3 regions of the Pseudoalteromonas sp. DY56-GL22 genome follow, and region 1 is predicted to be linked to each of the others. Evidence: predicted binding sites of a transcription regulator. Region 1 holds the regulator's gene; each other region holds the start of a gene.
What was found. Region 1 encodes MetJ, which represses methionine synthesis genes. Its sites were predicted from a motif close to TAGACGTCTAGACGTCTA; they were not measured.
Positions count from the first base shown of each region.

Region 2: the regulator MetJ is predicted to act here: its motif matches at 2,442-2,459, upstream of metA (homoserine O-succinyltransferase).
Region 3: the regulator MetJ is predicted to act here: its motif matches at 2,931-2,948, upstream of metK (methionine adenosyltransferase).

Region 1 covers NZ_JANHZR010000003.1:495,844-500,566, forward strand. The annotation lists gene metL (bifunctional aspartate kinase/homoserine dehydrogenase II) at 1-792, opposite strand, end outside; gene metB (cystathionine gamma-synthase) at 797-2,056, opposite strand; gene metJ (met regulon transcriptional regulator MetJ) at 2,281-2,601, shown strand; gene NO991_RS10150 (malic enzyme-like NAD(P)-binding protein) at 2,701-3,942, opposite strand; gene rpmE (50S ribosomal protein L31) at 4,478-4,693, opposite strand.
Region 2 covers NZ_JANHZR010000008.1:122,555-127,277, forward strand. The annotation lists gene metH (methionine synthase) at 1-363, opposite strand, end outside; gene NO991_RS16810 (homocysteine S-methyltransferase family protein) at 373-1,440, opposite strand; gene metA (homoserine O-succinyltransferase) at 1,430-2,377, opposite strand; gene ettA (energy-dependent translational throttle protein EttA) at 2,624-4,297, shown strand; gene NO991_RS16825 (PilZ domain-containing protein) at 4,412-4,723, shown strand, end outside.
Region 3 covers NZ_JANHZR010000003.1:211,345-216,067, reverse strand. The annotation lists gene NO991_RS08890 (CYTH and CHAD domain-containing protein) at 1-988, shown strand, start outside; gene NO991_RS08885 (START domain-containing protein) at 1,026-1,637, shown strand; gene metK (methionine adenosyltransferase) at 1,678-2,829, opposite strand; gene tkt (transketolase) at 3,096-4,723, shown strand, end outside.

The DNA.
Region 1 (4,723 bases):
TGAGTCTTTTAACGGCGACAAGGTTTTTGCATGCAATACTGGGTTACCTAAACGCGCTAATAAGTTAGCTTGCTCGCGGCATACTTTGGCGTACTTAACCGCATTTTTAACTTTACGAGGGTCAGTACTAAATACCCCTTGTGTATCTGTCCAGATAGACACTTGCTTGGCAAAAGTATAACTCGCTAACAAAGTGGCACTGTAATCACTGCCATTACGGCCTAATGTCACCGTATTACCTTGGCAATCTGCAGCTATAAAACCCGTTACTACGTTGATATGTGTTCTGCTAATCGCATCACTGCATTGCTGTTGGTTTTTTTGATGTAAAAGCTGGCCACCATTTAGAGTAAATAGCTGTCTTGCATCAACATCTTGCGAATCGACACCTAACTGATTTAGATAAGCAGCCAATAACCGCGCCGACCACACTTCACCATGAGCAAGTAAAGGGGCTTCAAGTAACTGCTGCTGACTAATTAATTCATTTAATACAGCAAGTTCATCTTTTAACTGTGCCAACGCCTGTTGTTTATTCTGCCCTATAAGTAGCTGCTCAATAAGCGCACGTTGATTGTTATCAATAAGCAATAGAATATCGCTAACAGCTTGGCTATCTTGCTGCTGGTAACTTTGCCAAAGCTTTACCAGGGTATCGGTTGTTTTACCCGATGCCGACACAACGACGCAATCGCCCTGCTCAGTATTAGCAAGAACGATGTTCGCTACCGCATGATAACGATCTGCCGAGCTTAAGCTTGAGCCACCAAATTTATGAACAATATTTACCATTTTTCTACCACAATGCCGTATGTGCTGGCGTTAACTTAAATGACGCGTTTTGTTGTGTATCTTGCTGTGCTTGCTTAGCTTCAGCTTTTGTAACTTGCAGTCCTTGACCTGGCTTAACTAAATTGAAAACACGGTCTAAATCAGCAATGAGATCTTTTACGTCTTCAATGCCTACAGAAATACGGATCAAGGTATCGCCCACACCAGCTTCAAGACGCGCTTTAGGCTCCATGCCTGCGTGGGTCATTGTTGCAGGGTGACAAATCAAACTTTCTACCCCACCTAACGACTCAGCAAGGCTAAAGTCTTTAAGGCTTGTTAAAAACGCAGCAGCATCGTTGATGTCGCCTTTAATATCAAAGCTCACCATGCCACCAAAACCGCGTTGCTGTGCTTTAGCAAGCTCATGTTGTGGGTGAGAAGCAAGGCCAGGGTAATAAACTTGGCTCACATAAGGAGAGCTTTCTAAATACTCAGCAATGGCAAAGGCATTTTCTTGGTGCTGCTTTAGGCGTACATTTAAAGTACGTAAACCACGAAGCGTTAAGTAGCTGTCAAATGGTGCACCAGTAATACCGATATTATTCGCCCACCAAGCAAGCTCGTCGCCTAGCTCTTGCGTTGCAGCAATCACTGCACCGCCCACTACATCAGAGTGACCATTGATGTATTTAGTGGTTGAGTGCACAACAATATCAACACCAAACTCAATTGGGTTTTGTAATGCAGGTGATAAGAAGGTGTTATCAGCCGCAACCAAAGCACCACACTGCTTAGCAATACTAGTGATTGCTTTAATATCTGTTAAACGCAAGATTGGGTTACTTGGCGTTTCAATCCAAATCAACTTAGGTTTAATCGCTAAAATTTCTTGGAGATTTTCAGATTTAGTTAAATCCAAAACTTTTAGTTTTAACAGGCCACGCTTTTCAAGCGAGGTGAATAAACGATAACTACCGCCATAACAGTCATGTGGGATCACTAACGTGTCGTCACTGTTTAATAGCTGAGTGGCTAAATGCACAGCAGACATACCTGTTGCAGTGATAATACCTTTAGCACCACCTTCAAGTTCAGCTAAGGTTTCAGCTAAGATATCGCGATTTGGATTACCGCTGCGACCATAGTCATACTGGCGCTTAGTATCAAAATCAGCAAACGAATAGGTGGTTGATAAGTATAAAGGAGGCACAACCGCACCATGATGTTTATCGGCTTCTATGCCGTGACGAACAGCAATCGTCGCTTTATTTTTTTCGCTCATTTCATCACCTATTCTTTAATTGGATGTTTAGACGTCTAAAAGGTTAGATGATCAAATATGAGAAGTCAAAGCATTTATCGCTTACACATAGAAGTTTATACATTTACACCACTAGATGGCTAAATAACTAGTATTTGACTATCTTTTTTAAAGAGATAGAATTTCCGCATCTTGCGCTGTGAATAAGGCGTAAATCACTGACAACCGAGGCAACGAAACAACTTATGGCTAAATGGAACGGTGAATACATTCACCCATATGCAGAACACGGTAAAAAATCAGAACAAGTAAAAAAGATTACCGTATCAATCCCACTTAACGTATTAAAAGTATTAACTGACGAGCGTACACGCCGCCAGATCAATAACCTGCGTCATGCGACGAACAGTGAGTTATTGTGTGAAGCTTTCTTACATGCTTTTACAGGTCAACCATTACCAAATGATGACGACCTACGTAAAGACAACCCTGAAAAGGTACCTGAAGAAGTTAAAAGAATTATGCAAGAAATGGGATTAGATATCCCAGTGCTTGATTCAGAATAAGTATTTCGGCCATCGGATCACCGCCGATAATCGCAGATATAAAAAAACTCAGCCTAGGCTGAGTTTTTTATTGAGCGTTATACCTAAGGCTAATTAAGTTTAACGCATGTAATCTTCTGGCATATCGATTTGCGCCACACCCGACTCTACAGCCGCTTCAGCAACAGCACGTGCAATACGTGGTAATAAACGCGGATCCATAGGCTTAGGAATGATGTACTCGGCACCAAACTCAAGTGACTCAACGCCAGCCGCTTTTAATACTTCACTTGGTACAGGCTCTTTCGCGATGCCACGAATAGCATGAACTGCAGCAATTTTCATTTCATCATTAATTGCCGTTGCACGAACATCTAACGCGCCACGGAAAATGAATGGGAAACAAAGCACGTTATTTACTTGGTTAGGGAAATCTGAACGACCCGTTGCCATAATTAAATCGTTACGCGCGCTATGTGCAACTTCTGGAGCAATCTCAGGATCTGGGTTTGAACATGCAAACACAACTGGCTTGTCTGCCATCAGCTTAAGATCATCTGCAGTTAACAGATTGGGACCTGATACACCAACGAATACATCAGCATCAGCAATAACATCTTGTAATGTACGCTTATCGGTGTTGTTAGCAAATAATTGCTTATACTCGTTTAAGTCATCACGACGTGTATGGATCACACCTTTACGGTCAAGCATATAAATGTGTTCACGCAGTGCACCACACTTAATTAAAAGCTCCATACAAGCAACAGCAGCAGCACCAGCACCTAAGCATACGATGATAGCATCTTCGATATCTTTGCCTTGCACTTCAAGGGCGTTAAGCATACCAGCAGCTGTAACAATAGCGGTACCATGTTGGTCATCGTGGAAAACGGGAATATCACAGCGCTCGATAAGCGCTTTTTCGATTTCAAAACACTCAGGCGCTTTAATATCTTCTAGGTTGATACCACCAAACGTATCAGCGATGTTAGCAACCGTATTAATGAAATCTTCTGTTGTGCGGTGTTTAACTTCAATATCAATTGAGTCAAGGCCAGCAAAACGTTTGAATAGTAAGGCTTTACCTTCCATTACAGGTTTTGATGCAAGCGGACCTAAGTTACCTAAACCTAAAATTGCGGTACCGTTTGAAATAACTGCAACCATGTTGCCTTTGCCTGTGTATTTATAGGCGTTTGCTGGATCAGCAGCAATTTCACGGACTGGTTCAGCCACACCTGGGCTATAAGCTAAAGCGAGATCGTTAACCGTTTCGGCTGGCTTGGTTAGTTCAACACTAATTTTACCTGGAACGGGGTGAGCGTGGTAATGTAATGCTTGTTCACGAAAATCTGACATAACGCGATAGTATCCTGCAAAAAGTTAAAAAGTGAGAGAGCTTGCATCAGTACGATACCTGTAATGTATAAAAATTCCAAGTATTATCAGGTCTATCCTGTTATATGCTATATCGCTTAATTTTAAAGGATTTCCCAACAATTTCTGCGCATAGTTGCGATTAATCAGACATAAAAATTCATCTATTTATGACCTTTTAAGCACGTGTTGTTGTATTTTATACGCACGTACACTGCAATTAGCCGAAATTAGCCCAAAACAGCTATTTCAACGAAGTTCACAGCATTTACTAACAAAGTTATTTAAATTTATTATTTTTAATAACTTTTATGAAAGTTTATACAACAAAGAATATAGCCAAGGGGTGGCACTTTGTCTGCAAAAATAGCGACATAATGGGCATAACAGCCAGAAATAGTTATGCAAGATACATAAGTGAAGATGATAAGTAAGTGGCAGCGTTAATAATGAGTTTTGTGAATTTTAGGCATAAAAAAAGCACCCTAAGGTGCTTTTTTTAACTAAACAGCAGAGATTACTTCTTGCTGCTAAGTGCACCGAAGCGCTTGTTGAAACGATCAACACGGCCGCCAGTGTCTAAAATCTTTTGCTTACCAGTGTAAAACGGGTGACACTCAGAACATACATCTAAGTGGATGTCTTTACAAAGAGTTGAGCTAGTTTCGAATTTGTTACCACATGAACAAGTTGCAGTGATAGCTTCGTACTTAGGGTGAATACCTTCTTTCATAGGGAACCTCTAGTTAAGGCCGTATCGCTC
Region 2 (4,723 bases), on a different contig from region 1:
TTGGCGGATGAACGGCTCTTCACCTTCTTTAAGTGAAATTGAGTTTACAATGGCCTTACCTTGAATACACTTTAAGCCTGCTTCAATCACTTCCCATTTAGATGAGTCGACCATGATAGGTACTTTTGAGATATCAGGCTCTGAGGCAATTAAGTTTAAAAACTTTACCATCGCCGCTTTCGAGTCCAACATGGCTTCATCCATGTTGATATCAATTACTTGCGCGCCATTTTCTACTTGTTCACGGGCAACATCGAGAGCGGTCTCGTAATCTTCTTCCATGATCAAGCGCTTAAACTTAGCCGAGCCTGTTACATTGGTACGCTCACCGACGTTAGTAAATACAGCAATTTGGTCAGTCATGTCGGTTTCCTAGTTTAAGTTACACGCTTCAAGGCCCGATAAGCGCATACGCACTTCAAGCTCAGGTAATTGGCGAGGTTTAACACCTTCAAGGCCTTTCGCAAACGCCTTAATATGAGCCGGTGTGGTGCCGCAACAACCACCTACAATATTGATAAAGCCAGACTTGCCCCAATCAATAATTTCTTGGGCCATTTCAGGAGCTTCTAAATCATATTCGCCAAACTCGTTCGGTAAACCTGCATTTGGATGCACCGAGGTAAAGGTTTCACAAACGCGCGATAACTCTTCAACATACTGGCGCAGTAAGTCAGGGCCAAGGGCGCAGTTAAGGCCGATTGATAGCGGTTTAATATGGCGAATTGAGTTATAAAATGCTTCTGTGGTTTGCCCTGATAAAGTTCGGCCTGAGGCATCGGTAATGGTGCCTGAGATCATCACAGGTAAACTACGACCAGCTTGCTCGAATGCTTCTTCTACGGCAAACGAAGCCGCTTTTGCATTAAGGGTATCAAAGATGGTTTCTATTAAAATAAGATCAGCACCACCTTCCATCAGTGCCAGTGTTGACTCAACGTACGCCGCCACCAGCTTATCAAAGTTGATATTACGATAACCTGGATCATTTACATCTGGTGAAATAGAACAGGTTTTTGACGTTGGCCCAAGTACACCGGCTACATAACGCGGTTTGCTAGGATCTTTTGCTTCAAGTTCATCACACACGCTGCGTGCAAGCTTCGCTGACTCGAAGTTGATTTCGCGGCTAAGGCTCGCCATGTCGTAATCTTCCATCGAAATAGTCGTGGCATTAAAGGTATTCGTTTCGATGATATCGGCACCGGCTTCTAAGTAAGCACGGTGAATATCAGCAATGATTTTTGGCTGAGTTAGGCTTAATAAATCGTTATTGCCTTTAATAAGTACATGCCAATCTTTAAAGCGCTCACCGCGATAATCCTGTTCTTCTAATTTATATTCTTGGATCATGGTGCCCATCGCGCCATCGAGGATTAAAATTCGCTGTTTTAGCGCCTCGTTTAATTGTTCGCGTTTATTCACTGCATTACTCGGCATAGTTGTTAGTCCTTACATCTTGGCTAACTAAGTTAATATCATACGGTGTAGTTTGGTACACATAATAGTTTAACCAATTCGAAAACAATAAAAAGGCATGGCTTTGCCACGTTTTCGACGGTTCGTTGTCTGGGTTATCGTCAGGGAAGTAGTTTTCTGGCTTAGGCGCATCCGCTGATTTTTCTTGGTCGCGTAAATACTCCCCTTTTAAGGTATGAGCATCGTACTCTGGATGGCCAGTAATATACACTTGGCTACCTGATTTATTTTTAATTAAGTAGGCACCAACTCGCTCTGATCCGGCTAATACTACCAGCTCTTCGCAGGCAGTGATCTTATCGATATCAATATGACCATAACGAGAATGTGGCACTAAAAAGGTATCATCAAAGCCACGCGTTAGCGCTGCGTGCTCAAAATAGCTTTTATGGGTGAAAACACCGCTTAATTTGTTTGGTTTCAGATCACGTTTAAGGCCATAGTGATGATAAAGCCCAGCATGGGCCGCCCAACACGAAAATAGCGTAGACGTCACATGCTGCTCTGCCCAATCTAAAATAACTTTTAGTTCGTCCCAGTAAGCAACTTCGTCATACTCTAAATGAGCAAGCGGCGCGCCCGTTATGATCATGGCATCATAGTTATTATCTTTCACTTCTGAAAAATAGCGATAAAACGTATCCATGTGCTGCTCAGAGTGACTACTGGTGCGATGAGTATCTAAGCGCAACAGCTCAACATTAACTTGCAGCGGTGAGTTTGCTAACAAGCGAATAAACTGCACTTCGGTTTCAACTTTGTTTGGCATTAAGTTTAAGATGGCCAAACGCATTGGGCGGATTTCTTGCGTTTTAGCACGACTTTTTGGCATAACAAACACGTTTTCTTGACGTAACTTTGCAATGGCAGGCAATTCATCTTTTACTGTAATGGGCATAGCTGGCTCCGAGCATACTTATCTGACTGCTAATTATGAACGGATAGTTAGAAATTTCAACCTCTAGATGTTTAGATGTCCAAATGAAGTGATATTTCTGAGTGGTCATTAATTAAAATGTATGACTCTTTGAGTAAATAACACCTTGATGTTAAGCCTATCATAAACGCTGAATTCTGTATTTTGAGGTAGTTTGGGTATACAATACTTGCTGTTAATTTTTCTTATAAATTGAAGGCTCCTTTCATGGTGTTACCAGATAAGTTTATATTCTCGATGAGTCGAGTTTCTAAGGTTGTGCCACCTAAGCGCACTATCTTAAAAGATATTTCTTTACACTTTTTCCCAGGCGCAAAAATTGGTGTGCTAGGTCTAAACGGTGCAGGTAAATCAACGTTACTTCGCATTATGGCTGGTGTTGACCAAGACTTTGAAGGTGAAGCTCGCCCTCAACCAGGCACTAAAATCGGTTACTTACCGCAAGAACCTGTACTAGACGAAAGCAAAACAGTTCGCGAAACAGTAGAAGAAGCAGTAAGCGAAGTTAAAAATGCACTAAACCGCCTTGATGAAGTATACAACGAGTATGCAATGGACGGTGCTGACTTTGATGCACTTGCGAAAGAGCAAGGCGAATTAGAAGCTATCATCCAAGCGCACGATGGTCACAATATCGACAACGTGTTAGAGCGTGCAGCTGATGCATTACGCCTACCACCTTGGGATGCAAAAATTGAACACCTTTCGGGTGGTGAGCGTCGCCGTGTTGCGATCTGTCGTTTACTACTTGAAAAACCAGATATGCTTATCCTTGACGAACCGACCAACCACTTAGACGCTGAGTCAGTTGCTTGGTTAGAGCGCTTCTTACACGACTACGAAGGTACCGTGGTTGCTGTAACCCACGACCGTTACTTCTTAGATAACGTAGCAGGTTGGATTTTAGAGCTTGACCGTGGTGAAGGTATTCCTTGGGAAGGTAACTACTCATCGTGGCTTGAGCAGAAAGATTTACGTTTACAACAAGAACAGAAATCTGAAAAAGCACGTCAAAAATCAATCGCGCAAGAACTTGAATGGGTTCGTTCAAACCCGAAAGGCCGTCAAGCTAAGTCTAAAGCACGTATGGCACAGTTCTCTGAGCTTCAGCAAAACGATTACCAAAAGCGTAACGAAACGAATGAACTATTCATTCCACCGGGTCCACGCTTAGGTGATCAAGTTATCGAAGTGAAAGGCCTGAAGAAGAGCTTTGGCGAACGTGTATTAATCGATGACTTAAACTTTGCAATGCCGAAAGGCGCTATCGTAGGTATTATCGGTGCCAATGGTGCGGGTAAATCAACGCTATTCAAAATGCTAAGTGGTGAAGAAACGCCAGATAGCGGTGAGATCATTGTTGGTGACACTGTTGAGCTTGCAACGGTTGATCAGTTCCGTGGCGACATGGACGAAAGCAACACTGTTTTCCAAGAAATCTCTAACGGCCAAGACGTATTAAAAATTGGTAACTTTGAATTCCCAAGCCGTGCCTATGTTGGCCGCTTTAACTTCAAAGGTAACGACCAACAAAAATTCGTTAAAGACCTATCAGGTGGTGAGCGCAACCGTTTACACCTAGCTAAGTTACTAAAAGCTGGTGGTAACGTATTACTACTGGATGAGCCAACCAATGACCTAGACGTTGAAACACTACGTGCACTTGAGAACGCTATTTTAGAGTTCCCTGGCTGTGTAATGTGTATCTCGCATGACCGTTGGTTCCTTGACCGTATTGCTACACATATTCTTGATTACCGTGATGAAGGCCAAATTAACTTCTTCGATGGTAACTACACAGAATACGAAGAGTGGTTGAAGAAAACCTTAGGCGCAGAAGCGGCACAACCTAAGCGTATTAAATACAAAAAAATTGGCTAATTAGCTGATACTCAAAAAGCCCCTACTCAGGGGCTTTTTTGTTGTATTAAGCTTTGCTATCACTCACTCCATTATGATCTATACTATTAAGTAACTAAAGTTGGAGATACAGCTATGAATGAACGCAGAGAGTTTTCGCGGGTATTATTTTCTTGCCCTGCGGTCCTTCGTATCGAAGATAACGACTATCACTGTCAGTTACTTGATCTATCTTTGCAAGGTGCGCTCATTACTAAAAGTGATTCATTTTTAGTGCCTATTCATAGTAAAGCTGACTTAATCTTTACCCTACCAGAGTCAACTATCGAGATTAAAATGCAAGTGGAGCTGTGCCATGTTGAGCATCAGCATGCAGGCCTTCGCTGCGATCATATCGATATTGATAGTATTACTCACTTAAAACGATTGATTGAGCTAAATCTGGGT
Region 3 (4,723 bases), 280 kb from region 1:
AGATAAACTGGTAAGTGAAAGCCATGTTCGCTTAGGGCTTTATTCTAAAGCTGCTCGAGGTTATCGTCTTGCAGATGACAAACCATTAAAAGCAAGCAAATCAATTGGCTTTGTGCCACTAAAACGTGGTGCAACCCAAGAACAAGCTTTAGTAGAAAGTATTAACTACGCGATTCGCTTTGTACAAAAACATGAAGCCTGCTACTTCATAAAACCAAGCTTAAAAACCCTTAAGCGTGTCACCGACGGTATTCGTTTAATTCGCCATACATTTTGGCTGTTTGACGATATTGTTAGTAAAGACGATACCGACTCATTACGTACAGAATTAAAGTGGTTATTAAGCGAATTAGCATGGGTTGAAAATGCTATTCAGCTAAAAACCTACACATCTAAGCGCCACGCGTACTACAAAAAAATCAACAGTGCGCCTGAGCTCACTCAAGTTATTAATGACTTAAAAGAGTTGCAGCCAAGCATTGAAGATATCGAAAAACTTTTCCATAGCACCCGATACAATCGCTTATTATTACAATTAACAACATGGTTGATTGAAAAACAATGGCGTAAGTCATGGGGGCAAACTGAGTTTCAAGCTGCTGAAAAACCTGTTGCCGATATTGCTAAGCGTTTATTTGCTAAAGATTGGCACGATATGCACGAACTTATTCCTGAGCAGCAAGTGTTTACAGATAAAGACTATTTGGCACTGCGCACCCGCCTTGAAAACTCATTACTCAGCGGCAACTGCTTAGGCGCTTTGTTCGATAAAGAAGATCGAAACGAGTTTCGTATGCCGTGGGTTGATATCTCTCATGGTATTTATGAGTTAAGCACCCTTGAGTACTTAAAGCAGTTATGTGCAGGGCAAGACGACTTAGAGCTAACAAAAATTCAATCATGGCTTGATCAAAAGTCAGAGTTTTTGGTCAGTGCAATGGAGCAAAGTCGCCACGCGTCATTTAATACAGACCCTTATTGGTTTTAAATAAATGCGCTTGTGCCTATGGATAGGGTTAGCATGTTTGAGTCTCTCGGCAGTGGCTAACCCTATTGAATGGCAAACCTACAAACAGCAAGACGATATAAAGGTTAGCTATAAAAAGCACGAAACTGGCATTATAGAAATTAATGCTTCTGTGCTGGTAAAAAATGCTAAGGCCAGTGACTTTATGGCGCTGTTAAGTGATACCGACAACGCGCCCAATTGGCTCGAAAATGTTAAAAGCGTGACTTTAATGGAGCGCTTAAGCCCCTCAGAAACCCTTGTTTACACTCACTTTAACTCGCCTTGGCCGGTGTTAGATCGCGATTTGGTGAGTTACTCTTGTTATCATGCCTTAGGTGAACATAAAACAGAGCTAAAAATTATCAGTCAGCCATACGCTAAAGCAGAAGTCTCTGGGGTTGTGCGTATTAAAGAGCTCAGGGCTTATTGGCGTTTAGAAGAGCAGCAAAGTAATTTATTGGTAAGCCATCAGGCCTATGCTGATCCGGGTGGCTCAATCCCGCATTGGTTGAGCAATAAGGTATCGCTAAAGAGCGTTTATAAAACGCTACAAGCACTGACAGAGCAATTAACCAATAATCAGTTCTCGCGAGATAACTTAATAAGTCAGTTAGGTTCGTGTTCATAAAAAAAGCGCCAAAAGGCGCTTTTTCATTTTATCTAACCAATTACAGGCCAGCAGCTGCGCGAAGTGCGTCTGCTTTGTCTGTACGCTCCCAAGGGAACTCATCACGACCGAAGTGACCATAAGCCGCAGTCGGTTGATAGATAGGACGCTCAAGATCAAGCATTTGGATTAAGCCGTAAGGACGTAGGTCGAAGTGCTCACGTACTAATTCGATTAGACGCGCTTCTTCTAATTTACCTGTACCAAATGTCTCGATGCTGATAGATGTTGGCTCTGCAACACCGATAGCGTAAGAAACTTGTAGCTCACATTTGTCAGCAAGGCCTGCAGCAACCACGTTTTTAGCAACGTAACGAGCAGCATATGCAGCTGAACGGTCAACTTTTGAAGGATCTTTACCTGAGAAAGCACCACCACCGTGACGAGCCATACCACCGTATGTATCAACGATGATTTTACGACCTGTAAGACCACAGTCACCCATTGGGCCACCGATTACGAAACGGCCTGTTGGGTTGATGAAGAACTTAGTTGCGCTAGAGATAAGCTCAGCTGGAAGAACTGGCTTAATGATAGTTTCCATTACCGCTTCAACTAAGTCGTTTTGTGAGATTGAATCACAGTGTTGAGTTGAAAGAACAACTGCATCAATACCAACAGGCTTGCCATTTTCGTATGCAAACGTTACTTGAGATTTTGCATCTGGGCGTAACCAGTTAAGCTCACCGCTTTTACGAACTTCAGCTTGGCGCTGAACTAGACGGTGCGAATAAGTGATTGGTGCAGGCATTAAAACGTCAGTTTCATTACATGCGTAACCGAACATTAGACCTTGGTCACCAGCGCCTTGCTCTTCAGGGCGAGCACGGTCAACACCTTGGTTGATGTCTGGAGATTGTTTACCGATAGTGTTTAGGATTGCACAAGAGTCAGCATCGAAACCCATGTCTGAGTGCGTGTAACCGATTTCACGTACTGTTTTACGTGTGATTTCTTCGATATCAACCCAAGCGCTAGTTGTGATTTCACCACCAACCATCACCATGCCAGTTTTAACGTAAGTCTCACATGCAACACGGGCATGAGAATCTTGCTCTAAGATAGCATCTAGAACCGCGTCAGAGATTTGGTCCGCGATTTTATCCGGATGACCTTCAGAAACAGATTCAGAAGTAAATAAATGTTTTGCCATTGTATTTCTGCTCACAAATATTGCGCTTCACAAACGTCGGTAATAGCGCTAAAAAATTAAGGGGCGTATTTTATCTAAAACAAATATGTTTGCATAGTAATTTTACGCCTAGACGTCCATTTAAAATTAGTAATAACGTATTGTTCTTAACAAACGCCCATAAATGGTGCATTTAATGCGGATTTTTAATTGCACTGTACCCTTACAATAAGTAAGAATGGGGCTTTATAAACAACCAGCGCAAATACATAAAGGTAGGAGAATTCATGCCATCACGCAAAGAACTTGCAAATGCTATTCGCGTCTTATCAATGGACGCAGTACAACAGGCCAAATCTGGTCACCCTGGCGCCCCTATGGGCATGGCAGATATCGCAGAAGTACTATGGCGCGATTATCTAAAGCACAATCCAACGAATCCAGAGTGGGCAGACCGAGATCGATTTATTCTTTCGAATGGCCACGGTTCAATGCTGATCTATTCTCTACTGCACTTAAGTGGCTATGACTTACCACTAGAGGAAATTAAAAACTTCCGTCAAATGCACTCAAAAACACCGGGTCACCCAGAGTATGGATATGCACCAGGTATTGAGACTACTACGGGTCCATTAGGTCAAGGGATCACAAATGCAGTGGGCATGGCAATTGCCGAAAAAGCGCTAGCTGCACAGTTTAACCGTGAAGGCCACGATATTGTTGATCACTTCACGTATGCATTCATGGGTGATGGCTGTTTAATGGAAGGTATTTCACACGAAGCCTGTTCATTAGCCGGTACATTAGGCCTAGGTAAACTAGTTGCGTTTTGGGATGACAACGGCATCTCAATTGATGGTGAAGTAGAAGGTTGGTTCAGCGATGACACACCAGCGCGCTTCAAAGCATACGGCTGGCACGTAGTTAGCGATGTTGATGGTCATAACCCTGATGCAATTCGCGCCGCTATCGAAGAAGCGCGTAGCATTACTGATAAGCCATCATTAATCTGTTGTAAAACAGTGATTGGTTATGGTTCACCTAATAAATCAGGTAGCCATGATTGTCACGGTGCACCACTAGGTGAAGACGAAATTAAAGCATCTCGTGAGTTCCTTGGTTGGACTGGCGATGCATTCGAAATCCCAGCTGATATCTATAGCGAGTGGGATGGCAAAGAAAAAGGTAAGCAACTAGAAGCAAGCTGGGACGAAAAATTTGCAGCTTATGAAAGTGCATACCCTGAACTTGCTGCTGAGTTTAAGCGCCGTACAAACGGTGAGCTACCGGCAGATTGGGCTGAAAAGTCACAAGCTTACATCGAAGAGCTACAAGCAAATCCTGCAAACCCTGCAACACGTAAAGCATCACAAAATGCATTAAACGCGTTTGGTCCGTTACTACCAGAATTCATGGGTGGCTCTGCTGACCTTGCTGGTTCTAACTTAACACTTTGGGATGGCTCAAAAGGCCTAGAAGCTAACGATGCTAGCGGTAACTACATTTTCTACGGTGTACGTGAATTTGGTATGTCAGCGATTATGAATGGTATTGCACTACATAAAGGCTTTATTCCTTACGGTGCTACATTCTTAATGTTCATGGAATACGCACGTAACGCAGTACGTATGGCGGCATTAATGAAGCAGCCAAGCATCTTCGTATACACGCACGACTCAATTGGTCTAGGTGAAGATGGTCCAACGCACCAACCGGTAGAGCAGATCGCAAGCATGCGTTTAACGCCTAACCTAGTGAACTGGCGTCCATGTGACCAAGTTGAGTCAGCGATTGCATGGCAACAAGCTATTGAGCGTAAAGATGGCCCAACGTCACTCATTTTCACTCGTCAAGGCCTTGAGCAACAAACGCGTACTGCACAACAGTTAGCCGATGTGAAAAAAGGTGGTTACGT